One region of the Streptomyces sp. NPDC058955 genome, then DNA from elsewhere that is predicted to be linked to it. Evidence: riboswitches for the same ligand, from Rfam matches in the RefSeq annotation. Region 1 holds a riboswitch; each other region holds the start of a gene.

The links. A riboswitch is a leader RNA that binds a small molecule or an ion and turns the genes downstream of it on or off. The one in region 1 is predicted to bind thiamine pyrophosphate.
Region 2: another riboswitch for thiamine pyrophosphate. It lies ahead of ACFW1I_RS02380 (thiamine ABC transporter substrate binding subunit); the one in region 1 lies ahead of thiC (phosphomethylpyrimidine synthase ThiC).
Region 3: another riboswitch for thiamine pyrophosphate. It lies ahead of thiO (glycine oxidase ThiO); the one in region 1 lies ahead of thiC (phosphomethylpyrimidine synthase ThiC).

The regions. Positions count from the first base shown of each region.
Region 1 is NZ_JBHYKM010000004.1:115,532-123,678, reverse strand. It holds gene ACFW1I_RS03415 (metallophosphoesterase) at 1-1,040, shown strand, start outside; gene ACFW1I_RS03410 (hypothetical protein) at 1,203-1,826, shown strand; gene ACFW1I_RS03405 (hypothetical protein) at 1,888-2,058, opposite strand; gene ACFW1I_RS03400 (hypothetical protein) at 2,214-2,699, shown strand; gene thiC (phosphomethylpyrimidine synthase ThiC) at 2,745-4,556, opposite strand; TPP riboswitch at 4,551-4,685, opposite strand; gene ACFW1I_RS03390 (YibE/F family protein) at 4,757-6,160, shown strand; gene ACFW1I_RS03385 (SsgA family sporulation/cell division regulator) at 6,249-6,689, opposite strand; gene ACFW1I_RS03380 (IclR family transcriptional regulator) at 6,828-7,592, opposite strand; gene ACFW1I_RS03375 (DUF5326 family protein) at 7,880-8,098, opposite strand.
Region 2 is NZ_JBHYKM010000003.1:89,212-99,095, forward strand. It holds gene ACFW1I_RS02355 (aspartate aminotransferase family protein) at 1-138, shown strand, start outside; gene ACFW1I_RS02360 (ABC transporter ATP-binding protein) at 341-1,069, shown strand; gene ACFW1I_RS02365 (hypothetical protein) at 1,051-2,199, shown strand; gene ACFW1I_RS02370 (ABC transporter ATP-binding protein) at 2,301-3,320, opposite strand; gene ACFW1I_RS02375 (ABC transporter permease) at 3,320-4,933, opposite strand; gene ACFW1I_RS02380 (thiamine ABC transporter substrate binding subunit) at 4,972-6,057, opposite strand; TPP riboswitch at 6,141-6,250, opposite strand; gene rlmN (23S rRNA (adenine(2503)-C(2))-methyltransferase RlmN) at 6,280-7,392, opposite strand; gene ACFW1I_RS02390 (hypothetical protein) at 7,555-7,635, opposite strand; gene ACFW1I_RS02395 (phosphatidate cytidylyltransferase) at 7,712-8,821, opposite strand; gene frr (ribosome recycling factor) at 8,821-9,378, opposite strand; gene pyrH (UMP kinase) at 9,480-9,884, opposite strand, start outside.
Region 3 is NZ_JBHYKM010000072.1:17,587-27,470, forward strand. It holds gene ACFW1I_RS24720 (N-acetylmuramoyl-L-alanine amidase) at 1-60, opposite strand, end outside; gene ACFW1I_RS24725 (class II 3-deoxy-7-phosphoheptulonate synthase) at 245-1,597, shown strand; gene ACFW1I_RS24730 (bacterioferritin-associated ferredoxin) at 1,720-1,965, shown strand; gene bfr (bacterioferritin) at 1,972-2,448, opposite strand; gene ACFW1I_RS24740 (sulfite oxidase-like oxidoreductase) at 2,630-3,274, shown strand; gene ACFW1I_RS24745 (DUF4396 domain-containing protein) at 3,279-3,806, opposite strand; gene ACFW1I_RS24750 (deoxyribonuclease IV) at 3,902-4,753, opposite strand; gene pknB (Stk1 family PASTA domain-containing Ser/Thr kinase) at 4,761-6,680, opposite strand; gene ACFW1I_RS24760 (thiazole synthase) at 6,780-7,574, opposite strand; gene thiS (sulfur carrier protein ThiS) at 7,580-7,780, opposite strand; gene thiO (glycine oxidase ThiO) at 7,777-8,973, opposite strand; TPP riboswitch at 8,971-9,084, opposite strand; gene ACFW1I_RS24775 (NAD(P)/FAD-dependent oxidoreductase) at 9,168-9,884, shown strand, end outside.

The sequences.
Region 1 (8,147 bases):
CCGCGTACGCCGAGCCCGCCCCGCTTCCCGAGGCGCCCGCCGCGTACCCGGAGCCCGGCGTCACCGTGACCGCGGTCCACTCCGGCGGCGGCTACCCCGACGACTTCCCGGACGGCTACACCCCCACCGAGCGCGACCTCCCGGTCATCCAGCGCGGCGACACCCTCCAGGTCCCCGTCGCCCCGGCCGCCGCGCCGGCCCCCGCCCCCTCCGGGGACGGCCCCGGCCCGCTCTACGTCGTCGGCGACGTCCACGGCTACCTCGACGAACTCGTCGCCGCCCTGCGCGCCCAGGGCCTCGTCGACGAGAACGGCGGCTGGGCCGCGGGCAACGCCCGGCTGTGGTTCCTCGGCGACTTCACCGACCGCGGCCCCGACGGCATCGGCGTCATCGACCTCGTCATGCGGCTCTCCGCCGAGGCCGCCGCCGCCGGCGGCTACTGCAAGGCCCTCATGGGCAACCACGAGCTGCTCCTCATCGGCGCCAAGCGCTTCGGCGACACCCCGGTCAACTCGGGCGCCGGCACCGCCACCTTCCAGGCCGCCTGGCTGCTCAACGGCGGGCAGAAGCACGACATGGACCGCCTCCAGGACGTGCACCTCCAGTGGATGTCCCGGCTCGACGCCGTCGTCCACGAGGACGGCCACCTGCTGCTGCACTCGGACACCACCGCGTACCTCGACTACGGCCAGACCATCGAGGACGTCAACGAGACCGTCCACGAGATCCTCCGGCGCAACGACGCCGACGAGGTCTGGGACCTCTTCCGCAAGTTCACCAAGCGCTTCGCCTTCCGCGACGAGTCGGGTCCGCAGGCCGTCCAGGAGCTGCTCGGCACCTACGGCGGCTCGCGGATCGTGCACGGCCACAGCCCGATCCCGTACCTCCTCGGCCAGGTGGGCACGGAGGACGGCGAGGAGGAGTCCCGCCCGGCCGTCGACGGTCCGCACGTCTACGCCGACGGGCTGGCCATCGCCATGGACGGGGGCGTCACGATGGCCGGAAAGCTGCTGGTGGTCCAGCTCCCGCTCGGGGACTGACTCTCACCCAGCGCATCCGGGGCAGGCGATTTCCGGAAACCCCCTGTCAGCGCGCCCGGTCACGGCCCTACCATCGGTCTCCCCAGACAGGCAGGCTCTCCTCCGCTTCCGCCCGGACCGCCCGTTCTCCACGGCCGGTCCCGGCCCACCGAGCATCGGGGGATGCACATGAACGTGGCTCCGCACCTGCTGACCGAGGACCGCGCCGAGTACGAGCGCGTCCTCGACGACGCACTGCGCACCGCACCGGAACGGCCGGAACTCGCCGGAGCGGGCGCCCGGCTGACGGCCGCCCAGCTCCGGGTGATGGCGCTGAACGCGACAGCGCTGATCACCGCGGCGGCGGCGAGCGAGTACGAGCACTTCGTCAAGGTCCGCGAGCAGCACCGCGCCGCGTCCAACCGCCCCCGGACCCCCGCGCCCGACGAGTCGCCGGGCGCCGTCGCGGTCCTCACCGTCCTCGTCCCGGTCCTCGCCGGCACGGCCGCCGGAATCTTCCTCCTGGTCGGCGCCGCGGTCCGGCTGCTCGCCCCGACGGCCGCCCTCGGCACCACGCTGCTCACCGCGGGCCTGGTCTTCGGCGCCCTCGCCGCCGCCGGCCTGCTCTGCGCGGGCGCCGGCCTGCTCCGTACCGCCCTCCGCAACAGCCCCGCCGAGGCCCACGCCCCCGACGACGAACTCACCCGGGCCCGCGCCGCCTGGCGCCACGCCCTCCTGGAGCGCGGCGTCATCCCCTTCCTCCACGCCGCACTCACCGCCACCGACCCGTCTCCCCCGGCCCCGTGACACGCCCCGGCCCGCGATCCCCCCGTGGACCGCGGGCCGGGGCAGTGGGCGGGCCCGGCGGTTACTCCGCCATCGGGAGGTAGACCCGGTTGCCGGAGGCGGCGAACTCGGCGGACTTCTCGGCCATTCCGGCCTCGATCTCGTCCGCCTTCAGGTCGCCGCCGTGCTCCCGGCGGATGTCCTGCGAGATCTTCATCGAGGACAGCAGTACCCCGGAGATGGCGAAGTGCATTGCCTCGTGCTGCCGGGCTGGTATCGCACTGGCCTCCCATCCTGACCCTGCACGATCTTGACTCGGCCTTTGTCCGGTGTGGAGGATCGGTCTTGGGGGGGTGGTCGGCGATGCGGATGAGGGTGATCAGACGGCCCGTGTATGTATGGCTGCCCGTGGCCAGCGCGATCGCCAGCTACGCCGCCGCCGCTCTGGTGATGGGGCCACTGCACGAAGAACCGCCGGCGGCATTTCTGCTCGGTGGTATGGCGATCTTCTTCTGGGCGCTTGGGTGGGACTCCGCGATCCGCAGTACCGCCGACCGCGTGTCCGTCACCAACTTCCTCGTGACCTCGACCGTTGCTTGGAACGATGTCGCGCGGGTGACGGCCGACGATGGCCTGATCATCGCTCTGCGCGACGGGCGCACCATCGGCTCGGTGGCTTTCGGCAGTTCGCTCTTGGGCACGTTTACCGGATACCGGACTCACCGAAGAGCCCTTCGGCTGCTTGGGGAGGCGCACCGCTCGGCGTCCCAGGCTCACCGCGGCAAGAGCAACATCCCGGCCCAGATCGACGTGACGTTCGAGTGGAGACGACTCCTCTGTGCCCTCGTGGCTGTCTACGGCCCGCTCCTCCTCATCTGGGCACTGTCACGGTGAGCGCACGGCGCTGCCCCCGCGTTGAGGGCAGCGCCTGAACACGCATCAATCCGCAAGCGGCAGGTACACCCGGTTCCCACTCGCCGCGAACTCCTTCGACTTCTGGAGCATGCCCTCGGCGATCTCCTCCTGTGACGCACCCTCAGCCGCCGCACCACCGAACCGCTCTGTGATGCTTTGGCTAATCTTCATCGAGCAGAACTTCGGGCCGCACATCGAGCAGAAGTGGGCCGTCTTCGCGGGCTCCGCCGGCAGCGTCTCGTCGTGGAACTCACGGGCGGTGTCCGGGTCGAGGGCCAGGTTGAACTGGTCCTCCCAGCGGAACTCGAAGCGCGCGTCGGAGAGGGCGTCGTCCCACTCCTGGGCGCCCGGGTGGCCCTTGGCCAGGTCCGCCGCGTGGGCCGCGATCTTGTACGTGATGACGCCGGTCTTCACGTCGTCGCGGTTCGGCAGGCCCAGGTGCTCCTTGGGCGTGACGTAGCAGAGCATCGCCGTGCCCCACCAGGCGATCATCGCGGCGCCGATGCCGGAGGTGATGTGGTCATAGGCGGGCGCGACGTCCGTGGTCAGCGGGCCGAGCGTGTAGAACGGCGCCTCCTCGCAGATCTCCTGCTGGAGGTCGATGTTCTCCTTGATCTTGTGCATCGGGACGTGGCCCGGGCCCTCGATCATCGTCTGCACGTTGTGCCGCTTGGCGATCGTGTTGAGCTCGCCGAGCGTGCGCAGCTCCGCGAACTGGGCGTCGTCGTTGGCGTCCGCGATCGAGCCGGGGCGCAGCCCGTCGCCGAGCGAGTAGGTGACGTCGTACGCCGCCAGGATCTCGCAGAGCTCCTCGAAGTTCGTGTAGAGGAAGTTCTCCTTGTGGTGCGCGAGGCACCAGGCGGCCATGATCGAGCCGCCGCGCGAGACGATGCCGGTCTTGCGGCGCGCGGTGAGCGGCACGTACGGCAGCAGCACGCCGGCGTGCACGGTCATGTAGTCCACGCCCTGCTCGGCCTGCTCGATGACCGTGTCCTTGTAGATCTCCCAGGTCAGCTCCTCGGCCTTGCCGTCGACCTTCTCCAGGGCCTGGTAGAGCGGCACGGTGCCGATGGGCACGGGGGAGTTGCGCAGCACCCACTCGCGGGTGGTGTGGATGTTGCGGCCGGTGGACAGGTCCATGACCGTGTCGGCGCCCCAGCGGGTCGCCCAGGTCATCTTCTCCACCTCCTCCTCGATGGAGGAGGTGACGGCGGAGTTGCCGATGTTGGCGTTGACCTTCACCAGGAACCGCTTGCCGATGATCATCGGCTCGATCTCCGGGTGGTTGACGTTGGCCGGCAGCACCGCGCGGCCCGCCGCGATCTCCTCGCGGACGACCTCGGGGGAGACGTTCTCCCGGATCGCCACGTACTCCATCTCCGGGGTGATCTCGCCCCGGCGGGCGTACGCGAGCTGGGTCACGGCCTGCCCGTCGCGGCCCCGGCGGGGCAGCCGCGGGCGGCCGGGGAAGACCGCGTCGAGGTTCTTGAGCCCGCCGCCGCGCGGCGAGGTGTGCTTGATGCCGTCGTCCTCCGGGCGGACCGGGCGGCCCGCGTACTCCTCCGTGTCGCCGCGCGCGATGATCCAGTTCTCGCGCAGCGGGAGGAGGCCCCGGCGGACGTCGGTGTCGACGGCGGGGTCGGTGTACGGGCCGGACGTGTCGTACAGCGTCACGTCCTTGCCGTTGGTGAGGTGCACCTGACGGACCGGCACCCGGACGTCGGGGCGCGAGCCCTCGACGTACCCCTTGTGCCAGCCCGGCGTGCGCTCGCCCTGGCCGTCGTTCCGGCCGTCGTTCTGGTCGGAGGCAGGCGTGCGTGCATCCTGAATGGTCATGAGACCGAATCTCCCTACGCCGGCATTACCCGGTAACAGGTTCGGCGGTCGGCGCAGCCTCCTTCCGTACGTGCGTACGGTGATCAGCGCCCTCTCAGCCCGGTGCTCCGAGCTCCCGCGTGTGCAAAGGTGTCACGAGGCTAGCGCCATCCCGGGCGTGCTGAACAGTGGGCCCCCACCGTTCTTGCGATGATCGGTCGGTGACTTCCCCGCAGCAGTCCCCCGATCCGCACGGCCACGAGCACGGCCCCGACCAGGGCCACGAGCACGGGCACGGCTTCGGCCGGTACGGTCCGGACCACGGTCCCGGCCCCGGTTCCGGTCACGGTCACAGCCACAGCCACGGGCCCGCCGCGCCCGTCTCGCGCCATCTGCGCAGAGTCATCGCGGCCGTCCTGATCCCCTTCGCCACCGCCGTGGTCGTCGGTCTCGCGGTGCTCTGGCCCGGTGGCACGCCGGCGCACGAGCGGACCGGGGTCGGCTTCGACCGGCAGACCGAGCAGGGCAAGGTCGTGGCGGTCGAGCAGGTGGACTGCAAGGACGTGAACGCGGCGCAGGTGCCGCCGACCGGCGACACCACGACCCCGCAGGGCCGCGAGGCGGTCAACGCCCAGCAGGGCCAGTGCGCGAAGGCGACGATCGAGGTCACCAGCGGTCCGGACAAGGGCCGGCAGTTCACCGAGATCGTGCAGCCGGACGCCCCGCGCCAGCTGGAGGAGGGCCAGGGCGTGGTCGTCGCCTACGCCCCCGACGCCCCGAAGGACCTGCAGTACTCGGTGACGGACGTGAACCGGAAGGTGCCGATGGCGGTCCTCGCCGCCATCTTCGCGCTCGCGGTCGTGCTCGTCGGCCGGATGCGCGGCGTGATGGCGCTGATCGCGCTCGCGGTGAGCTTCCTGGTGCTCACGCTCTTCATCCTGCCCGCGATCCTGGAGGGTTCGAACCCGCTGATCGTAGCGGTGGTCGGATCGAGCGCGATCATGCTGCTCGCGCTCTACATGTGCCACGGCCTGTCGGCCCGCACCTCGGTCGCGGTGCTGGGCACGCTGATCTCGCTGCTGCTGATCGGACTGCTCGGGTCCTTCTTCATCGGCTGGGCCTCGCTCAGCGGCAACACCGACGACTACACCGGGCTCATCCACGGTCTCTACCCGGAGATCGACATGTCCGGCCTGCTGCTCGCCGGTGTGATCATCGGTTCGCTCGGTGTCCTGGACGACGTGACCGTCACCCAGACCTCGGCGGTCTGGGAGCTGCACCAGGCCGACCCCGGCATGGGTCCGCGCGCGCTCTACCGGGCCGGGATCCGAATCGGCCGCGACCACATCGCCTCGGTGGTCAACACGCTGGTCCTGGCCTATGCCGGCGCCTCGCTCCCGCTGCTGCTGCTCTTCACCATCGCGGACAGCAGCATGGGGACGGTGGCCAACAGCGAGCTGGTGGCGGAGGAGATCGTCCGGACGCTGGTCGGGTCGATCGGTCTGGTCGCCTCGGTGCCGGTCACGACGGCGCTCGCGGCGCTGGTCGTGTCGGCCGACCGCCCGTCGGAGGAGACCGCCGGCCGGACGTCGGGCCGCGGCGGACGGCGGCGCCGCGCCAAGTGACGGGCGCGCGGCGGCCGTACGGAGCGGGGCGGTTCGGCGGCCGTACGGGGGAGGCGCGGGCGACGGCCGTACGGAGGGGGCGCCGGGGTCAGGCGGGGCCGGCGCTCTCCTCGGCGAGGATCCGGCCGAGAGCGGCCTCCAGGCTGTCCTCGAAGTCACCCAGTGTCTGTTCCTGACCGAGCGGGACCAGCTTGTCCGTGCGGTCGAGGAAGGCGACGAGCGGCGGGGCGCTGGCGCGGAAGAGGGCGCGGTCACCGCCCACCTGGAGCCGGATGGAGACGTCCGACAGGCCCTCGGGGTCGGTCGGGGCGATGTGGACGTCGCCGTCACCGCTCGGCCGGTTGATCCCGTCGAGCAGCAGCTCCCTGCCGAACGCCCAGGTCACGGGGGCGTCTCCGGGAAGGTGGAAGGTCATCCGCACCGCGTAGGGATCCCGGGTCTCGTATCGCAGTTCGACAGGGATCTTGAAGGAGAGCTCCTCCGAGACGAGGAAGCTCATCAGGACCTCGGCCTGAACCGACTCTCGCATCATGTACCCCGCAGTAGATGGAGCAGTTGTGTAAACACAGCTGCTGAAAGCTGTGACCGAAACGGCCAGGAATGATCCCCCGTGGCCCTCTTGACGCAATCGTGCTGTACGCGCTAGCGGATCACAAGGAGTGATTTTTCAGATACTGATAGAGAAGGCGAGCGAACTGAAGAGGCTTCCGATCTCCGTACGTAGCCGTTCGACTGCTGGGAGCAACCGTTCTTCCTGGTGAAGAGGGAGGGAAATGGCCAGAGTGGCCGCTGTGGAGCCCGCCGTGATGGGGATGGCCGCGCAAACCGTGCCGAGCGCATATTCCTGACGCTCCACCAGGGGCTCCATTCGCCCCAAACCACCCAAACGATCCAAAAGCACTCGCCGGTTACGCACCGTGTACGGAGTGATGGCTTCCACCGGATGCCGGTCGAGGTGGTCTTGACGAGATTTCAGATCGAGTTGACTGAGCAGACACTGCCCGATCGCATGGGCGTGACCGGTCTCCCGGAAGTCGGCCCATTCCTCGACCGCGGGGGAGTTGGGGGTGTCCGCGACGGAGACGAGCTCGATCTCGCCGTCGCGGTAGAGCGCGAAGTAGACCGGCACACCGATCTCGTCCCGCCAGTGGGCGAGGGAGTCCTCGATCTTGGTGCGACGATTCTGCACAGCCCCGCCGCCGGCCAACCGGGCGGCTGCCTCACCCAGATAGAAGGCACCCTTGTCGCGGAGCAGATAGCCCTCGTGCGTCAGGGTGCGGAGCAGGTGGTACGTCGTGGGCAGCGGAAGGCCCGTCTCCCGGGCGAGCTGCTTGGCGGGGGCGCCGTCCGCGTGGGAGGCCACGGCCTCCAGAAGTCTCAGCGCCCGCTGCACCGAGCCGATCAGGGTCGGCGCAGCTGTCTGCGTAGCCATGGCCAAAGGTCACCCCCAGGCGTGACAACGGATGCACTGCACCCGCTCGCGGGGGCCGCCCCCGCGCTCCCGCCGGGCCTGGGACACCGATGGGGTCCGACGGACCGGACCCCTCAGGGACGAGCGGGAAACCGCTGGTCTGCCGGAGATCTACGCCCGTAGTCCCCGACTCGGCGGAGATTTGCCACTCTAGTGGCTCGCCCTCGCCCCCCACCCTGTTTCCACCAGCGCGTTCCCCCTGCCGGGCTAACGCCCGGCAGACGTCGAATACCGATGAGTAGCTTGTGCTACCAGTCGCGGTCCGTCTTCTTCGGGCCGCCGAACTTCCGTACGGCGTAGATGAGTCCGGCGACGAGCGCGACGAACAGCAGCACCTTGAACAGCAGACTGATCACGAAGGTGAGGAAGCTGGTGATGAATCCGCCGAAGACAAGCAGGACCAAGGCGGGTATCGCGACCCACTTCACCCACCACGGCAGTCCCGCGAGAATCTCCTGTACGGCCATGGCTCTCTCCCTCGCTCTCGAAGCCCCGTCCGGAAGCCTGCGTCCCGGA
Region 2 (9,884 bases), on a different contig from region 1:
GGTCTGTACTGCCGCGCCGACGACCGTGGCGACCCGGTCATCCAGCTGGCCCCGCCGCTGATCGCGGACCAGGGCACCTTCGACGAGATCGAGGGCATCCTGCGCAACGTGCTCACCGAGGCGTGGACCAAGCTGTAGTCCCCCCGCGCCACGCCGCCCTCACGGCGTGACCCGCACGGCCCGGGCATGCCGCCATCCGAGTGGATGGCGGCGGCCCGGGCCGCGTGCTGTCCGTACAAACGGATCCGAATACTTACGGTGCCCAGTGACCGACAGGCCCGCTCGTCGTTCCCCCGGACGGGGGAACGCAAGAATCGGATCCGACATCGAGGTGTACGCGATGGCCCCACCGGACAACGACGTGCTCTGGGCGCGTTCCCTGCACTGCTCCCTGGGCGGCACGGAGGCCCTCAGCGGCGTCTCCGTCGGCGTCCGCGAGGGCGAGATCCTCGCCGTCACCGGCCCCCGCGGCAGCGGCAAGACCACCCTGCTGCGCTGCCTCTCCGGCGAACTCCCCGCCCAGAAGGGCGAGGTCTGGTTCAACAGCGCCCCCGTCCACACCCTCTCCCCGGCCGGCCGCGATCGGCTCCGCCGCGAACGCTTCGGCTGGATCGGCCCCGAACCCGGTCTCGTCCCCGAGCTCACCGCCTGGGAGAACACCGCCCTCCCGCTGCTGCTGCGCGGAGTCCCCCACAAGGCCGCGAAGACCGCCGCCGGCGAATGGCTGGACCGCCTCGACATCGGCGCCTGCGCCCGCACCCGCCCGCACGGCCTCACCCGCTCCCAGCGCCAGCGCACCGCCATCGCCCGGGCGCTCGCCGCCGGCCCCACCGTCCTCTTCGCCGACGAACCCACCGCCGCCCTGCACCGGGCCGACGGCGCGCAGGTGCTCCGCACCCTCACCGCCGCCGCCCGCTCGCACGGCATCACCGTGCTCCTCGCCACCCACGACGGCGAGGTCGCGGCGCTCGCCGACCGGGCGATCACCCTGCTCGACGGACGCCGGGCCGGCAGCGTGCCGCCCGCCTCGGGGGCGGAGGGCGTCGCCGCGTGCTCGCTCTCCGTCTAGTCCGCGGCTCCCACCCGCTGGTCCAGCTGCGGCGGCTGCTCGTCGCCGCGGCCGCCGCCGGCGCGGGCTTCCTGCTGCTGTGCACGCTCGGCTACGCCGTCGGCCACCCCGAGCACTCCTCCGCCTCCGTGCTGCGGCTGCTCTGGTGCGCGCTGCCGGTCGCCGCCACCGTCCAGTTCGCCGTCGCCGTCGCCCGGACCGACCCGGCCACCCGGCCGCGCCCCGGGCTCTCCTCGATCGGCCTCGGCCCGGCCCGGCTCACCGCCATCGCCGCCACCTCGACCGCCGTCGCCTGCACCCTCGGATCCATGGTGGCGCTCCTGGTCTATCTGCACCTGCGCGGCGACATCACCGGCCTGCCCTTCGACGGGGCGGCCGCCGGGCTGCTCGCCGCCGGGCAGCCGATGCCGCTGGCGGCCGCCCTCACCCTCCTGGCGATCGTGCCGGTCGCCGGCGCCACCGCCGCCGGGCTGGCGCTCCGCCCCCGCACCGGCACCCCCGCCCCCGAGGGCGCCGCCCGGCCGGTGCCCGGCGGCCTCCCGTGGGGCGTGGCGCTGGTCGCCGTCGGCCTCGCCGTGGAGACGTACGCGGGGCGTGGCGGCGGCGCGGGCGTCGCCCTGCCCGGCCGCTTCGACGGCTCCCCCGCCGGTGTCCTGGCCGGCTGGATCCTCACCGCCGCCGGGCTCGCGCTCGCCGGTCCCGGCCTCACCCACCTGTGCGGCCGGCTGCTCCAGACTGCCCGGCCCGGAGCCGTGCGCCTCCTCGCCGGCCGGGTCCTCATGGACGAGGCCGGCCGCATCGGCCGCCCCCTGGGCGTGGTCTGCGCGGTGCTCTCCGGCACCCTCGCCGCCGCCACCGTGTACGGCTCCGGGGACGGCGGCACCGCCTTCGGACCGCTCACCGGGCTCGGCGCCGGCGTCGTCCTGGCCTGCACCACGGCGACCCTGCTCACCGCCGCCCTGGAGTCCCGCCAGTGTCGGGCCCACACCGCCGAGGCGCTGGCCCGGCTCGGCGCCCCGCCCACCGTGCTCCGCACCGCCGCGCTGCTGCGGGCCGGGGCGCTGCTCGCCGTCTTCCTCCCCCTCACCTGGCTGATCGGCGAACTCGCGGCCCTGCCGCTGACCGCCTGACCGGCCCGCACCCCGAAGGGGCGGGTCGCCGCGGGCCGCCCGCGGTGGCCCCTGGCGACGCCCCCGCCTCCACCCTCACGGCGGCCACCGGCGGGGAGGTCCTAAGCGTCCCCGTCCAGCACCACGACGTCCTCGGCGCGGAAGGCCACCGCCACCTCCGCGCCCTCCCCGGGCACCTCCCGCAGCGGGAACTCCGCCTCCAGCGGCGGCCCGTCGGCCGGCCGCAGCACGACCGTCACGTGATGGCCGCGGAAGGTGCGGGACTCGACCCGGCAGGCCAGGCCCTCGCCCGTGACGCGGACGCCCGCCGGGCGGACCAGCAGCCGCCGCTCCCCCTGCGGCGCGCCGGCCGGGACCGGGATCCGGCCCCACACGGTCTCCGCCACCGTCCCGGACACGGTCGCCGGAACGACGTTCTCGAAGCCGAGGAAGCGGGCCACGAACTCCGAACCCGGCCGCTGCCACACCTCCACGGGCGTCCCGGACCGCACGATCCGTCCGTCCCGCATGACCACCACCCGGTCCGCCAGCGCGAACGCCTCCCCCTGGTCATGGGTGACCGCGAGGACCGTCGTCCCGAGCCGTCCGAACAGCGACCGCAGCTCCACCACGAGCCGCTCCCGCAGCCCCCGGTCCAGCTGCCCCAGCGGCTCGTCCAGCATCAGCAGCCGCGGCCGGGGGGCCAGCGCCCGGGCGAGCGCGACCCGCTGCTGCTCGCCGCCGGACAGCGCGGCCACCGACCGGCGCCCGGCCCCCGGCAGCCCGACCAGGTCCAGCAGCTCCTCGACGCGGGCGGCCCGCTCCTCCTTCGGCACGCCGTGCATCCGCGGCCCGAAGGCCACGTTCCCGGCGACGTCCCGCTGCGGGAAGAGCTGGTGGTCCTGGAACATCAGCCCCACCCCGCGCCGGTGCACCGGCACCCCGGCCTGGTCGGCGCCCGCGAGCAGCACCCGGCCCTCGTCCAGCTCCTGGAGCCCGGCGACCGCCCGCAGCAGCGTCGACTTCCCGGAGCCGCTCGGCCCGAGCACGCACACGATCTCGTGCTCGGCGACCGCCAGGTCCACCGCGTCGAGGACCGCCCGCGCCCCGAACCGTACGGTCGCTCCCTCAAGGGTCAGCATCAGAACTCCCCGGTGGTCCGGTCGGTGCGCAGCCGTTCCAGCAGCAGCAGGGAGACCGCGCACACCACCATCAGAATCGTCGACAGGGCCATCGCCTGCCCGTAGTTGAGTTCGCCCGGCCGGCCGAGCAGCCGCGCCACCGCGACCGGCAGCGTCGGGCTGTCGGGCCGGGCGATGAAGACGGTCGCGCCGAACTCGCCGAGCGACACCGCGAAGGCGAAGCCGGCCGCGATCAGCAGCGCCCGCCGCACCAGCGGGAAGTCGACCTCGCGCCAGGCCCGCCACGGCGACGCGCCGAGCACCGCCGCCGCCTCCCGCAGCCGCTGGTCCACCGCCCGCAGCACCGGCAGCATCGTCCGCACCACGAACGGCACCCCGACCAGCGCCTGCGCGAGCGGGACGAGGATCCAGCTGGCCCGCAGGTCGAACGGCGGCTCGTCCAGGGTGATGAGGAACCCGAAGCCGACGGTCACCGCCGACACCCCGAGCGGCAGCATCAGCAGCGCGTCGAAGCCCCGCACCAGCCGGCCGGCACGCCTGGTGAGCGCCGCCGCCGCGAGCCCGCCGATCACCACCGCGATCGCGGTGGCGGCGACCGCGTACCGCAGCGAGCTCCCCACCGCCTCCAGCGGCGGCACCAGGAACGTCCCGGCCTCGTCGAGCGAGCCGAGCGCCCGGTAGTAGCGCAGCCCGTACCCCTCCGGGGTGGCGAAGGAGCGCTCCACCAGGACCCCGAGCGGCAGCAGGATCAGCAGCGCCACCGAGGCAAGCACCCCGCCGAGCAGCGCCCACTGCCCGAATCCGCGCGGCCGGCGGGCGGTCTGCTCCGGGGAGACCAGCCGCAGCGCCGTCTCCCGCCGCCGCACCGTGCGCGCGTGCACGGCGAGGATCGCGCCCACCGCCACGAACTGCACGAGCGTCAGCACGGCCGCCGTCCGCAGATCGAGCAGCCGGGCCGTCTGCCGGTAGATCTCCGCCTCCAGCGTCGTGTACGCGTCCCCGCCGAGGATCTGCACGACGCCGAAGGAGGTGAAGGTGAAGAGGAAGACCATCAGCGCCGCCGCCGACACCGCCGGCACCAGCGCGGGCAGCGTCACCGACCGCCACGCCGTCCACCGGGAGGCGCCGAGCACCCGGGCCGCCTCCTCCTGGCGCGGGTCGAGCTGCGCCCACAGCCCGCCCACGGTCCGGACGACGACCGCGTAGTTGAAGAAGACGTGCGCGAGGAGGATCGCCCACACCGTGGTGTCGAGCCGCAGCCCCCACAGCTCGTCGGTGAACCCGCCGCGCCCCACCAGGGCCAGGAAGGCGGTGCCGACGAGCACCGTGGGCAGCACGAACGGCACGGTGACGACCGCCCGCAGCACGCCCTTGCCGGGGAAGGCGAAGCGGGCGAAGACGTACGCCCCCGGCAGCGCCACGAGCAGCGTCAGACCGGTGGAGGCGGCGGCCTGCCACACGGTGAAGCCGAGCACGTCGAGGATGTCGGACCGGCCCAGCGTCGTCCCGATCGCGCCGAGGTCCCAGGCGCCGTCCGGCCGCAGCCCGCGCTCGACGATCGAGACGACGGGCCACGCGAAGAAGACCGCGAAGAACGCGACGGGCAGGGCCATCAGGCCCAGCCGCGCCGCGCTCCCCCTGCGGTCCCGCCTCACTTGAGGAGCGACGACCACTGCTGGATCCACGCCTCGCGCTTCTCGGCGATCTTCTCCGGCGCCATGGTCTCGGGCTTCTCGATCACCACGCCGTGCTTCGTGAACAGCTCCGGCAGGGCGGCGTCCTTCGCCACCGGGTTCACGAACATCTGGAGCGGCATGTCGTCCTGGAACTTCTTCGAGATCAGGAAGTCGATCAGCGCCTTGCCGCCCTCGGGGTTCTTCGCCCCGTTCAGCAGCCCCGCGAACTCGGTCTGCCGGAAGCAGGTGCCGGTGGACACCCCGGTGGGGGCCTCCTTCGGCTGCGGCTCCGCGTAGAGCACCTCGACCGGCGGGCTGGAGGCGTAGGAGACGACCAGCGGGCGGTCGCCCTTGGCCTCCTTGCCGCCGGCCGAGCCGGAGAACTCCTGGTTGTAGGCGAGCTCCCAGCTGTCGACGGTCTTCACGCCGTTGGCCTTCAGCTTCGACCAGTAGTCCTGCCAGCCCTCGTCGCCGTACTGCGCGATCGTGCCGAGGAGGAAGCCGAGGCCCGGGGAGGACCGCTCCGGGTTCTCCACCACGAGCAGGTCCTTGTACGCCGGCTTCGCCAGGTCGTCGAAGGTCTGCGGCGGCGCCAGCTTCTTGTCCGCGAAGTACTTCTTGTCGTAGTTGACGCAGATGTCGCCGGTGTCGATCGGCGTGACCCGCTCGTCGAGCTTGAGGGTGTCCGGGATCCGGTCGGCGCCCTTCGCCTCGTACGCCACGAAGATGCCGTTGTCGACGGCGCGGGAGAGCAGGGTGTTGTCGACGCCGAAGAAGACGTCGCCCTGCGGGGAGCCCTTGGTCAGGATCTCCTTGTTGACGGCCTCGCCCGCGTCGCCGGCCTTCAGCACCTTCACGGTGAAGCCGGTCCGCTTCGTGAACTCCGCCAGCACCTCCTTGGAGGCGTTGAAGGAGTCGTGGCTGACGAGGGTCACGGTCTTCGGCGCCGGCGTCCCGGACTTGCCGGCGGCCTCGCGGGCGTCCTCGGTGGAGCAGGCGGCGAGGCCCGTGACGCCGAGCGCCGCGGCCAGCGCGACGGCGGCGGCCTTCTTGGTGTGCATGGTGGTTCTTCCTCCTGGGTGGGACCAGGAAGAGACGCGGCCCTGCCCGCGGCCGGGGACCGGACGCGGGCAGGGCGCAACAGCTCGAGTTACGACCGAACTTCCTACCCGGAATGACCCGGGCGAGGTTCAGAGGGTCTGCGGTCTACGGTTACCGCACTCTCAGCGCTGTGGCGCTCCCCTGTCGGAATATGCAGATGTGTTCGAGCACAGAGTACAAGGTCAGCGTTCGGCGGCGGCCAGCTGTCCACAGGCGCCGTCGATCTCCTGGCCGCGGGTGTCGCGGACGGTCACCGGCACGCCGTGGCGGGCGATGGCCTCGACGAACGCCTTCTCGTCCTCCGGGCGGGACGCGGTCCACTTCGACCCCGGCGTCGGGTTCAGCGGGATCAGGTTGACGTGCACCCGCTTGCCCTTGAGCAGCTTGCCGAGCAGGTCGCCCCGCCAGGCCTGGTCGTTGATGTCCCGGATGAGGGCGTACTCGATGGAGATCCGGCGCCCGGACTTCTCGGCGTACTCCCAGGCCGCGTCCAGCACCTCCCGGACCTTCCAGCGGGTGTTCACCGGCACCAGGGTGTCCCGCAGCTCGTCGTCCGGCGCGTGCAGCGAGACCGCGAGCCGGCACTTGAAGCCCTCGTCGGCGAAGCGCAGCATCGCCGGCACCAGGCCGACCGTGGACACGGTGATGCCGCGCTGCGAGAGCCCCAGGCCGTCCGGCTCCGGGTCGGTCAGCCGGCGGATGGCGCCGACGACCCGCTTGTAGTTGGCGAGCGGCTCGCCCATGCCCATGAAGACGATGTTCGACAGCCGCGCCGGGCCGCCGGGCACCTCGCCGTCGCGCAGCGCGCGCATGCCGTCGACGATCTGGTGCACGATCTCGGCGGTCGACAGGTTCCGGTCGAGACCGGCCTGCCCGGTCGCGCAGAACGGGCAGTTCATGCCGCAGCCGGCCTGCGAGGAGATGCACATGGTCACCCGGTCCGGGTAGCGCATGAGCACCGACTCGACGAGCGTGCCGTCGTGCAGCCGCCAGAGCGTCTTGCGGGTGGTGTCGTCGTCGCACGAGATGTGCCGCACCACCGACATCAGGTCGGGCAGCAGCTCCCCGGCGAGCTTCTCCCGCGCGGCGGCCGGGATGTCGGTCCACGCGGCGGGGTCGTGCGCGTACCGCGAGAAGTAGTGCGTCGACAGCTGCTTGGCGCGGAAGGGCTTCTCGCCGATCGCGGCGACGGCCTCCTTGCGCTCGGCGGGCGTCAGGTCGGCGAGGTGCCGCGGCGGCTTCTTGGCTCCGCGCGGGGCGACGAAAGTGAGTTCTCCGGGCAGCGGACGAGCCACGACGGCGTCTCTCCTCAAACAGGCACGAGGTCGGACGTCCCGCGACGGCGGGGAGCACGGCACTGCTGCCGGAGCGACCTCACTGGACCGTCCCCGCGGCGGCGAGGACGACGAAAGGGCCCGGGACGCGGTCCCGAGCCCTTCCAGAGTACCCGCTGTCCGTCAACCCGTTCCGACGAAGAGCGCGAGCAGCAGCCACACCACCGGCGCCGTCGGCAGGAGCGAGTCCAGGCGGTCCATGATGCCGCCGTGCGGCTCCGCCGCGTGGCACCGTGACCGGGGAGCGGATCCCGCCGTACGGGACCCACCACCCCACCGCTCAGCCCGTTCCCACGAACAACGCCAGCAGCAGCCACACCACCGGCGCCGTCGGCAGCAGCGAGTCCAGGCGGTCCATGATGCCGCCGTGACCGGGGAGGAGCGTGCCCATGTCCTTGATGCCGAGGTCCCGCTTGATCATCGACTCGCCGAGGTCGCCGAGCGTCGCGCTCGCCGCCACCGCCAGGCCGAGGACCAGGCCCTGCCACCAGGTGCCGTCGTCGATCAGGAACTGCATGCACAGCGCGCCGGCCGCCATCGCGAAGGCCACCGCGCCGAACAGTCCCTCGCGGGTCTTGCCGGGGCTGATCCGCGGCGCCAGCTTGTGCTTCCCGAAGCGCCAGCCGACCGCGTACGCCCCGGTGTCGCTGACCACCGTGAGCAGCAGGAAGGTCAGCACCCGCCACGGCCCGTCGTCGGCGGTGAGCAGCAGCGCCACGAAGGTCGCCAGGAACGGCACGTAGAACGCGGCGAAGACCCCCGCCGTGACGTCCTTCAGATACCCCTCGGGGGGTTCCGTCATCCGCCAGACGAGCACCGCGAGCGCCGTCAGGGCCATCGCGACCCAGGCGCCCTCGGGGCCCCGCACGTACCCGGCGACGACCATGGCGGCGCCACCGACCGCGAGCGGCACCAGCGGCGCCTTGATCGCCTTGCGCTCCTGGAGCCGGGAGGTCAGCTCCCACAGACCGACGACCACGGCGACCGCTATCACGCCGACGAACGCCGGCTTCCAGATGAACAGCGACGCGATGATCACGGCCCCGAGACCGACGCCGACCCCTATGGCCGCGCCCAGGTCCCGGCCCGCGCTCTTCTTCTGCCGCGGCTCGGGGGCCGCGGCGGGCGGAGGCGGCGGGACGGGGCTGGGCATGGGCTCCTGCGGGTGCTCGTGCGGGGTCTCGTCACGGAACAGGGGACCGCTCGGGTGAGCGGCCCCCCGTCCGTGTCCGTCCTGGAATCCGCCGGCGGGTACGTCGGGCACGATGGGCATGGGGCGAGTCTGCGCCGCCTGGTGCCGATCGTGGGCGGGACCCGCCGGGGCAGGCCCCTGGTCGGGTCCGCCGAGACCTGAACCGGCCGCCGGCGCCCCCCAGGATGAGTCGTTCATCAGACCTCGAGGAGCTCGGCTTCCTTGTGCTTCAGCAGCTCGTCCACCTGCGCGACGTACTTCGCGGTGGTGTCGTCGAGCTCCTTCTCCGCGCGGCGGCCCTCGTCCTCGCCGACCTCGCCGTCCTTGACGAGCTTGTCGATGGTCTCCTTGGCCTTGCGGCGGACCGAGCGGATCGAGATCTTGGAGTCCTCGGCCTTGCCCTTGGCGACCTTGATGTAGTCGCGGCGGCGCTCCTCGGTGAGCTCGGGGAACGTCACCCGGATGATGTTGCCGTCGTTGCTCGGGTTGACGCCGAGGTCCGAGTCGCGGATGGCCTGCTCGATGTTGCGCAGCGCGCTCTTGTCGAACGGGGTCACCACGGCCATGCGCGGCTCCGGCACCGAGAACGAGGCCAGCTGGTTGATGGGCGTGAGGGCGCCGTAGTAGTCGGCCACGATCTTGTTGAACATCGCCGGGTGCGCACGGCCGGTGCGGATCGCGGCGAAGTCCTCCTTGGCGACCACGACGGCCTTCTCCATCTTCTCCTCGGCCTCGAGGAGGGTCTCTTCGATCACCACTTGCTCCTGCGTGTCGTCGCGTTGTGTCCTGCACGGTGTACGACCGGCAGGGCTGTCGTCCAGCCCCGTGCGGGGCGGTTCCCGGTTGCGGTCGGGCTTCAGGCCCGGGTGCCCTGGTCGCTCACGAGTGTGCCGATCTTCTCACCCGTCACGGCGCGCGCGATATTGCCCTCGGCGAGCAGTTCGAAGACGAGGATCGGGAGCTTGTTGTCGCGGCACAGCGTGATGGCGGTGGCATCGGCGACCTTGAGGTCGCGGGTGATGACCTCGCTGTACTCCAGGGCGTCGAACTTGACCGCGGCGGGGTTGGTCCTCGGGTCGGAGTCGTAGACGCCGTCCACGCCGTTCTTGCCCATGAGGAGGGCCTCGGCGTCGATCTCCAGGGCCCGCTGGGCGGCGGTCGTGTCGGTGGAGAAGTACGGCATGCCCATGCCGGCGCCGAAGATGACCACTCGGCCCTTCTCCAGGTGGCGCACGGCGCGCAGCGGGATGTACGGCTCGGC
Region 3 (9,884 bases), on a different contig from region 1:
GGCCGCCGCTCCGTACAAGAGTCGTTTCTTCTTGCGATCCCTGCGGTGCCTCTGGGTCACGCCCACCCCTGTGTCGTCAGCTATGTATGTGTGGCTCAGCCCGAGCAGCTTTGCTCGTTTGCTAAACGCGGGTGAGGGTAACACCACTCGATGGCGTGAAGATCGCGTCCAGACATTACGGGCGCGCGTCTCAGTCACTGGGCACGGGACAGGACCGGACGAAGAACCCCGTAGTGTTGTCCGCGTGACCGTGAACGCTGAATCCCACGCCGTCGCCAAGGCGACCTGGCGAGACCTGCCCGCGGCGCAGCAGCCCGAGTACCCCGATGCCGAGGCTCTGCGCGATGTGATCGCGGACCTCGAGTCGTATCCTCCGCTCGTCTTCGCCGGCGAGTGCGACCAGCTGCGCGCCCGGATGGGAGCCGTCGCCCGTGGCGAGGCGTTCCTGCTCCAGGGCGGCGACTGCGCCGAGGCGTTCGACGCGGTGTCGGCGGACCACATCCGGGCCAAGCTGAAGACGCTGCTCCAGATGAGCGCCGTCCTGACGTACGCGGCCTCCGTGCCCGTCGTCAAGGTCGGCCGCATCGCGGGGCAGTACTCCAAGCCCCGCTCCAAGGGCACCGAGACCCGTGACGGCGTGACGCTCCCCACCTACCGGGGCGACTCCGTCAACGGCTTCGACTTCAACGAGAAGGCCCGCGTCCCGGACCCCGAGCGCCTGAAGCGGATGTACAACGCCTCCGCCTCCACGCTCAACCTGGTCCGCGCCTTCACCACCGGTGGTTACGCCGACCTGCGCCAGGTGCACGCCTGGAACCAGGACTTCGTGAAGTCGTCCCCCTCCGGCCAGCGCTACGAGGCGCTCGCCCGCGAGATCGACAACGCGCTGAACTTCATGAAGGCGTGCGGCACCGACCCGGCCGAGTTCAAGGCCGTCGAGTTCTACGCCTCGCACGAGGCGCTGCTGCTCGACTACGAGGGCGCCCTGACCCGTACGGACTCGCGCACCGGCAAGCTGTACGACACCTCCGGCCACATGGTCTGGATCGGTGAGCGCACCCGCCAGCTGGACCACGCGCACATCGAGTTCGCCGCGCGGATCGCGAACCCGATCGGGATCAAGCTGGGCCCGACGACCACCCCGGAGGAGGCGCTGCAGTACATCGAGCGCCTCGACCCGGACCGCGAGCCGGGCCGGCTGACCTTCATCGTCCGCATGGGCGCGGACAAGGTCCGGGACAGGCTTCCGGAGCTGGTCGAGAAGGTCACCGCCTCGGGCGCCACCGTCGCCTGGGTGACCGACCCGATGCACGGCAACACCTTCGAGGCGGCCTCGGGCCACAAGACCCGCCGCTTCGACGACGTGCTCGACGAGGTCAAGGGCTTCTTCGAGGTCCACAAGGCACTGGGCACCCACCCGGGCGGCATCCACGTCGAGCTCACCGGTGACGACGTCACCGAGTGCGTGGGCGGCGGCGACGAGATCTTCGTCGACGACCTGCACCAGCGCTACGAGACGGCCTGCGACCCGCGCCTCAACCGGAGCCAGTCGCTCGACCTCGCGTTCCTCGTCGCCGAGATGTACCGCGATCAGTAAGTAGCTTCGTACGACGATGGGGCGCGGATCCTTGTGATCCGCGCCCCATCGTCATATCGAAGGCTTTTGCGCTCCCCACCCGCCGGGTAAGGTTAGGTTAGCCTAATCGATCTCGGCGGGAGGTGAACCGCGTGTACGTCTGCTCATGCTTCGGTGTCACGGAGAAGCAGGTCAAGGAGCACGCGGAGGCCGGCGCCTGCACGCCCCGCCAGATCGCCTCCGCCTGCAAGGCGGGCACGGACTGCGGTTCGTGCGTACGGCGCATCCAGGCCCTCCTCGGGCGGGGGAACTGCCCGCGCCGCGAGCTGCTGGACCAGGGCATGCCCGCCCTGACGGCGGAGGTCACCGACCTGTCGGAAGCGGCCTGACCCGGGTCAGCTCGGCTGCTCGATGAGCGTCGAGATGTAGAGCGCCTCGCCCAGCGACTCGATCAGCTCCAGCTGGGTGTCCAGGTAGTCGATGTGGTGCTCCTCGTCCGCGAGGATCTCCTCGAAGAGGTTGGCCGAGGTGATGTCGCCCTTGGCGCGCATGACCTCGATGCCCCGCTTCAGGCGGTCGATCGCCTCCACCTCGACCTGGCGGTCCGCCTGGAACATCTCGGTGATGGTCTGGCCGACGCGCACGTGGAAGAGCCGCTGGTAGTTGGGCAGGCCGTCGAGCATCAGGATGCGCTCGGTCAGCTTGTCCGCGTGCTTCATCTCGTCGATGGACTCTTCGCGGGTGTACTTCGCGAGCTTCGTCCAGCCCTTGTTGTCCTGGATGCGGTAGTGCAGCCAGTACTGGTTGATGGCCGTCAGCTCGCCGGTCAGCTGCTCGTTCAGAAACTCCAGGACCTCGGGGTCGCCCTGCATCGCTCCAGGTTCCTTCCATCACGGGGTGTGTCCGACCCCTCACAGGGCAGGATGGCCGCATCCTCGCACTCCGAATGGGGGGCGTCCAGTAAGTGCAGGCTTAGTAGGAGTTGCCCGAATGGGCGCGTCCGGGTGGGTGGCTGGTCATGACCACCCCTCGCCGTCTGTCACCATGGATGACATGGGTCAGCCGGACAGCGGAGTACACCGGGAAGCGGGGATGCCGGACATTTCGCCCGAGCTGCCGCCGGGGCAGCGGCTCCAGCGCGGCTGGCCGGTCACCCACTACGGGCCCGTGCCGAAGTTCAAGCCCGAGCGCTGGGAGTTCCGGGTCTTCGGGGCGACCGCCGACGGCGAGAAGCGCTGCTGGAACCACGAGGAGTTCACGGCCCTGCCGTTCTCCACGGTGGTGGCCGATCTGCACTGCGTGACCAAGTTCAGCATGCTCGGGGCCGAATGGGGCGGCGTCACCGCCCGGACGGTCCTGGAGCTCGCCCCGCCGGCGCCGCACGTCACGCACGTGATGGTCTGGGCCGAGTACGGCTACAGCGCCAACATGCGGCTCTCCGACTTCGCCGACGAGCGCACGATCTTCGCCACCCACAAGGACGGCGAGCTGCTCACCGCCGAGCACGGCTTCCCGCTGCGGCTCGTCGTGCCGCACCTGTACGCCTGGAAGGGCCCGAAGTGGGTCCGCGGGGTCGAGTACATGACGGCCGACCGCCGGGGCTTCTGGGAGGAGCGCGGCTACCACAACCTCGGCGACCCGTGGACCGAGCAGCGCTACTCGTACCAGGAGGAACCGGGCGACGGCCCGGAACTCTAGCCCGTCAGTGGTGGTACCGGTGCACCACCGCGTGGCCCTTGCCGCGTCCGATCATCCACTTGTTCACCGGCGTGGTGACCAGGAAGGCGACGAGGAAGGCGAAGGCGAGGGCGCCCCAGAAGAGCGCGTCCGACAGGTGCGCGTCCATGGCGCCCGGGACCACCAGCAGGACGGCGTTGTCGACGATCTCCATCACCGTGATGGAGATCGTGTCGGCGGCGAGCGCGACGCCGATCGCGGCCCTCAGGCTCAGGCCCGCCCGCTTCACGGCCCACAGGGTGAGCGAGTAGCCGAAGAGGAACGCCAGGACGATCGCGAGGACCATGGTCGGCGCGTTGCCCCAGCCGAGCGCGGTGCCGATGATCATGCCGAGGATCTCGCCGATGGCGCAGCCGGTGAGGCAGTGCAGCGTGGCCTTCGCGGCCGTGCCCCAGGAGGCCGTCCCGCCGCCGTGGTGCGCGTGGTCGCCGTGGCCAGTGTGGTCCGCGTGGTCCGTGTGGCCCGCGTGGTGGTCGTGTGCTCCGTGCTCCATGAGGTGCCCCCAGCCTCGGGTAGCGGTTCCTGCTTCTCCTCAGGGACCGTATACCCCCACGGGGTACTCATCAATCGGAAATGATCGCGGGCGGGTCAGTCCCGGAGCTTCTTGAGCAGCTCGATGTCGGCGACGTGGCCTTCCCTGCCGCCCGGGGTCTCGATGATCAGCGGGACCCCGTCGGTGGCCGGATGGCGCAGGAGCTGTCGGAACGCCTCCTGGCCGATGTGGCCGACGCCGATGTTGGCGTGCCGGTCCTTGTGCGCGCCGACGACGTCCTTGGAGTCGTTGGCGTGGATCAGCCGCAGCCGGCCCTCGCCGACCGTGGCGACCAGCTCGTCCAGCGTCCGTACCGCCCCGCCCGGCTCCGCCAGGTCGTGGCCGGCCGCGAAGATGTGGCAGGTGTCGAGGCAGATCCCCAGCTTCGGGTGGTGGTCGAGCGCGTCGAAGTACGGGCCGAAGTCCTCCGCCTTCGAGCAGAGCGAGAAGCCCTGGCCGGCCGTGGACTCCAGGAGCAGGTACGGGTCGTCCTCGTGGGTCAGCTCGTCGAGCAGCGGCAGCATCCGCTCCCGCACCTGCGCCAGCGCCTCCTCGCGGGGGCGGCCGCCGGTCGCCGAGCCGGTGTGGACGACCACGCCCTCGGCGCCGATCTCCCGGCCGCGCCGCAGCGAGTGGCGCAGCGACTCCACCGACCGGTCGACAGTGGCCTCGGTGTGGGAGCCGAAGTTGATCAGGTACGGGGCGTGCACCCAGGCCGACAGGGACTCGGCCGCGCACTCCTCCCGGAACCGCTCGTCCTGGGCCGGGTTGCCGGTGGGGGTGGCCCAGCCGCGCGGGTTGGCGACGAAGACCTGGACGGTCTCGGCGCCGAGCTCCCGGGCATAGCCGAGGCCGGTGGTGGCGAGTCCGCCGGCCACGGGGACGTGGCCGCCGACGGGGTTGCGCATGGGTGTCTCAGATTCCCTTGATCGTGATGGCGACGGTGGAGCCCTCCGGGGCGGTCTCGCCGCCGTCGACGGACTGGCCCGTGACCTCGTCGCCGAGGAAGGGGAAGTTCTTCTCGACCTTCACCTCGAAGCCGGCGGTCTCCAGCGCCTCCCGGGCCTCGTCGGTCGTCATGCCGACGACGTCCGGGACCTCGACCTGGCGCGGGCCCTTGGAGACGGTCAGGGTGATCGCGTCGCCCTTCGCGGCCCGGCTGCCCTCGGCGAGGGACTGGGCGGCGACCGCGCCCGCGTCCTCGGCGGAGTGGACCCGCTCCGGGGCGACGGACACCTTGAGCCCGGCCTCCTGGAGGAGGGCGGTGGCGTCGGCGACGGTCTCGCCGGTGACGTCCGGGACGTCGACCGGGGCGCCCTTGCTGACCACCAGCGCGATGGCCGAGTCCGGGGCCCGCTCGGTGCCCGGCTCCGGGTCCGAGGAGATCACCGCGCCCTGGGCGACGGCGGCGTTGAACTCGCTGGTGACCACGCCGGGCGCGAGGCCCTGCTCGGTGAGGATCCGCTTGGCCTCGTCGAGCGGCTTGTTCCGCAGATTGGGCACCTTCACGATCTCCGGGCCCCGGGAGAGGGTGAGGGTGACGGTGGCGTGGCTGCGGACCCGCTCGCCGGGCGCCGGGTCGACGCCCATCACGGTGCCGCGTTCGTACACCTCGCTGAAGGCGCGCTTCGTCGTGCCCAGCTCCAGGCCGGCGTCGGCGAGCCGCTTGGCCGCCACCTCCTCGGTCTGGCCGAGGACGGCGGGGACGCGGGTGAACTGGCCGGCGTTGATGTACCAGACGCCGGCGCCGAGGCCCAGCGCGAGCAGGACGCCGACGACGATCAGGAGCGGGCCGTTCGGGGGCCGGCGGCGGGCGCGGCGCGGGCCGGCCGGCGGGGGCTCGGGGGTGGCGAGGCGGCTGGTGTGCTGCACCGGCTGCGGGTCGGCGGCCCCGGCCGCCGGCACGGCGCGGGCGATCACGCTGGTGCGGTCCTCGCCGGTGTCCCGCTGCTCGGTCCGGGCCCGCGGCGGCAGCGCGTCCAGCTGGGCGTCGGTGAGCGCGGCCCGCGCCTCCCGGACCAGGGCGAGCAGCGCCACGGCGTCGTGCGGGCGGACCTCGGGGTTGCGGGCGGTCGCGGCGGCGACCAGCTCGTCCAGCTCCAGCGGCAGCCCGGGGACGGCGGCGGACGGGGCCGGCACGTCGGTGTTCAGGTGCTGGTAGAGGACCTGGGCGGGGGTGTCGCCCGTGTGCGGCTTGGCGCCCGTCAGCATCTCGTACAGGACGACACCGCAGGCGTAGACGTCGGCGCGGGTGTCGGCGGTGCCGTGCTCGATCTGCTCGGGGGCCAGGTAGGAGACGGTGCCGAGGACCGCGCCGGTGGTCGCGGTCGCCGAGCCGACGGAGCGGACCAGCCCGAAGTCGGCGACCTTGACCCGGCCGTCGTCCCCTATCAGCACGTTCTCCGGCTTCATGTCCCGGTGCACGAAGCCGGCCCGGTGCGCGGCGCCGAGCGCGGCGAGCACCGGCTCCAGGATGTCCAGGGCGGCGCGGGGCTGGAGGGCGCCGCGCTCGCGGAGCACGTCGCGCAGGGTGCAGCCGGAGACGTACTCCATCGCCAGATAGACGTACGCGCCCTCGGCGCCCTGGTCGAAGACGGCGACCACGTTCGGGTGCGCGAGGCGGGCGACGGACTTCGCCTCGCGGATGAACCGCTCGACGAAGACGGCGTCGGCCGCCAGGGCGGGGTGCATCACCTTGAGCGCGAGGACGCGGTCGAGGCGGGTGTCGACGGCCCGGTAGACCGTGGCCATCCCGCCGACGGCGATGCGCGCGTCGACGCGGTAGCGGCCGTCGAGCAGCCGCCCGACGAGGGGGTCCTGAAGGGTCGTGTCCACGGCGTCGAGTCTACGAGCCGGTACGCGCTGCCCCCGCCCCACGGGCCCCGACCGCAGCACGCTTGTGACGTACCCCGCGCTCCCCGCCCCGGGCGGGCGTCAGAACGCGGGGCGTTCCGGGTCCAGCCGGGCGCGGCCCTCCACGGGGGAGGACGCCTCCGCGAAGCGGCGGCGGGGGATGCGGCCCGCGCGGTGGGCCAGCCGGCCCGCCTCGACCGCGTGCCGCATCGCCGAGGCCATCAGGACCGGCTCCTGCGCGCGGGTCACCGCCGAGGCGAGCATCACCGCCGCGCAGCCCAGCTCCATCGCGAGCGCCGCGTCCGAGGCGGTGCCCGCGCCGGCGTCGAGGATCACCGGGACGCCGGCCCGCTCCACGATCAGCTCGAAGTTGTGCGGGTTGCGGATCCCGAGGCCCGAGCCGATGGGGGAGCCGAGCGGCATGATCGCCGCGCAGCCGACGTCCTCCAGCTTCCGGGCCAGCACCGGGTCGTCGTTGGTGTACGGCAGGACGGTGAAGCCGTCGTCCACCAGCGTCTCGGCGGCGTCGAGGAGCTCCACCCCGTCCGGGAGGAGGGTCCGCTCGTCCGCGACCACCTCCAGCTTGACCCAGTCCGTGCCGAGGGCCTCCCGGGCCAGCCGGGCGGTGAGGACGGCCTCGCCCGCCGTGTAGCAGCCGGCCGTGTTCGGCAGCACGCGGATGCCGAGCCGGTCCAGGACGGAGAGGACCGAGCCCTGCACGGTCGGGTCGAGGCGGCGCATGGCGACGGTGGTCAGCTCGGTGCCGCTGGCCACCAGGGAGCGCTCCAGGACGTCCAGGCTGGGGGCGCCGCCGGTGCCCATGATGAGCCGGGAGGAGAACTCCGTACCGCCGAGGACGAACACGTCGTCGGACATCGCGCTCAGCCCCCCTGCACCGCGGTCAGGACCTCGACCCGGTCGCCGTCGGCGAGCAGCGTCGTCGCCCACTCGCCGCGCGGCACGACCGCCTCGTTGACGGCGGCGGCGACCCCGGCGGGGGCGGCGGTGAGGGTGGCGACCAGGGAGGCCAGGGAGACGGGGGCGGCGAGCGCGCGCGGCTCGCCGTTCACGGACACGTTCATGCGGGCTGCTCCTGACGTACGGGGAGAGCGGTGGGGAAACGGCGGGGGGAGAAGGGGCGCGCCTCGTCGGGGAGGACGCCCGTGGTGAGCGCCTCCGCCATGACGTCGCCGGTGACGGGGGTGAGGAGGACCCCGTTGCGGTAGTGGCCGGTGGCCAGGTGGAGGCCGGGGAGGGCGCTCGGCCCGAGCAGCGGCGCGTTGTCGGGGGAGCCGGGGCGCAGTCCGGCCAGGGTCTCGGTGAGCGGCAGCTCGGTGAGCCCGGGGACCAGCTCGTGGGCGTCCCGGAGGAGTTCGTACACCCCTCCGGCGGTCACCGTGGTGTCCCAGCCCAGCTCCTCGCTGGTGGCGCCGACGACCAGCTCGCCGTTCTCGCGCGGCACCAGGTAGACGTGGCTGCCGCGGACCACGGCCCGGACGGTGCGGGAGAGGAAGGGGGCGTACGGGGCGGGGATCCGCAGCCGCAGGACCTGGCCCTTCACCGGGCGGACCGGCGGCAGGACCGCCTCGGGCACGCCGGCGAGCCGGCCGCTGAGGCTGCCCGCGGCGAGGACGGTCTGCCCGGCGGACAGCTCGGTGCCGTCGCCGAGGACGACCCCGCGGGCCCGGTCGCGGACCACGGTGAGCCGGTCCGCGAGCGCCCGGTGGAAGACCACCCCGGCCCGCTCGCAGGCGGTGAGCAGCGCGGCGGCCAGCCGCCGCGGGTCGACCTGGTGGTCGCCGTCCACCCGGAGCCCGCCGCGCACCCCGGGCGCCAGCATGGGCTCCAGGCGGCGGCACTCGCGGCCGCTCAGCCATTCGGAGGCGAGTCCGCAGCGGGTCTGGAGGGCGTGCAGCTCGCGCAGGTGGGCCCGGTCGTCGGCGTCGAGCGCGACGGCGAGGGTGCCGCAGGCGCGGTAGCCCACGTCGAGGCCGGTGGCCTCCTCCAGCTCGGCCACGAAGGCGGGGTAGCGGGCGGCGGAGGCGAGGTTGAGCCCGAGGAGGGTCTCCTCGCCGTAGTGCAGTTCGGTGACGGCGGCGAGCATGCCGGCCGCGACCCGGGCGGCGCCGCCGCCCGGCTCGGGGTCGACGACGGCGACGCCCAGCCCGCGCCGGGCCGCCCGCCACGCCGTGACCAGGCCGATGATGCCGCCGCCGACCACGAGGACGTCGGTGGCGCCGCGGGTGGCGCCGTCGATGGTGTCGGATGAACGCATGGGCGTTCCCGCCCCTCCCTTCGCCGGCATGACCCGGATCAGGTTCGTACGGTCGGAGGCCGGCCAGCCTCCCTCTCAGCCCGGTGCGTCCGGGCTCCCGCGAGTGGTGTGTGCCCGCCACCCTAGCCCCCGGCGCCGGAGCGCCACAGGGGACCTCTCTTTCTGACGCACCGTCAGGTGCGTAAGGTGGACGGGTGAGCGAGCAGAAGCAGACCCAGCGGCACGTCGTGATCGTCGGCGCGGGCATGGCGGGCGTCCAGACCGCCGTCGCCCTGCGCGAACAGGGCTTCGAGGGCCCCGTCACCCTCATCGGCGCCGAACCCCACCAGCCCTACGACCGGCCCCCGCTCTCCAAGGCCGTCCTCCTCGGCAAGGCCGAGCACTCCGCCTTCGACGTCGACTTCGAGTCCCTCGGCGTCGACCTCCGCCTCGGCCTCGACGTCACCGGGCTGCGCCCCGCCGGCCGCGAACTCGTCACCGAGGCCGGCCGCTTCCCGTACGACGTCCTCGTCCTCGCCACCGGCGCCCACCCCCTCACCCTCCCCGGCACCGAGGGCGTCCCCGGCGTCCACCTGCTGCGCACCCTCGACGACGCCGTCCGCCTCGGCCCCGTCCTCGCCGGCGGCGGCTCCGTCGTCGTGGTCGGCGCCGGCTGGATCGGCGCCGAGTTCGCCACCGCCGCCCGCGAGGCCGGCTGCGCCGTCACCGTCGTCGAGGCCGCCCCCCTGCCGCTCGCCGGCGCCCTGCCCGCCGAGGTCACCACCGCCATGGCCGGCTGGTACGCCGAGAGCGGCGCCGAACTCCTCACCCACGCGCGCGTGGACACCGTCCGGCCCGGCGCCGTCGTCCTCGCCGACGGCCGCGAACTGCCCGCCGACGCCGTCGTCGTCGGCATCGGCGCCCGCCCCGCC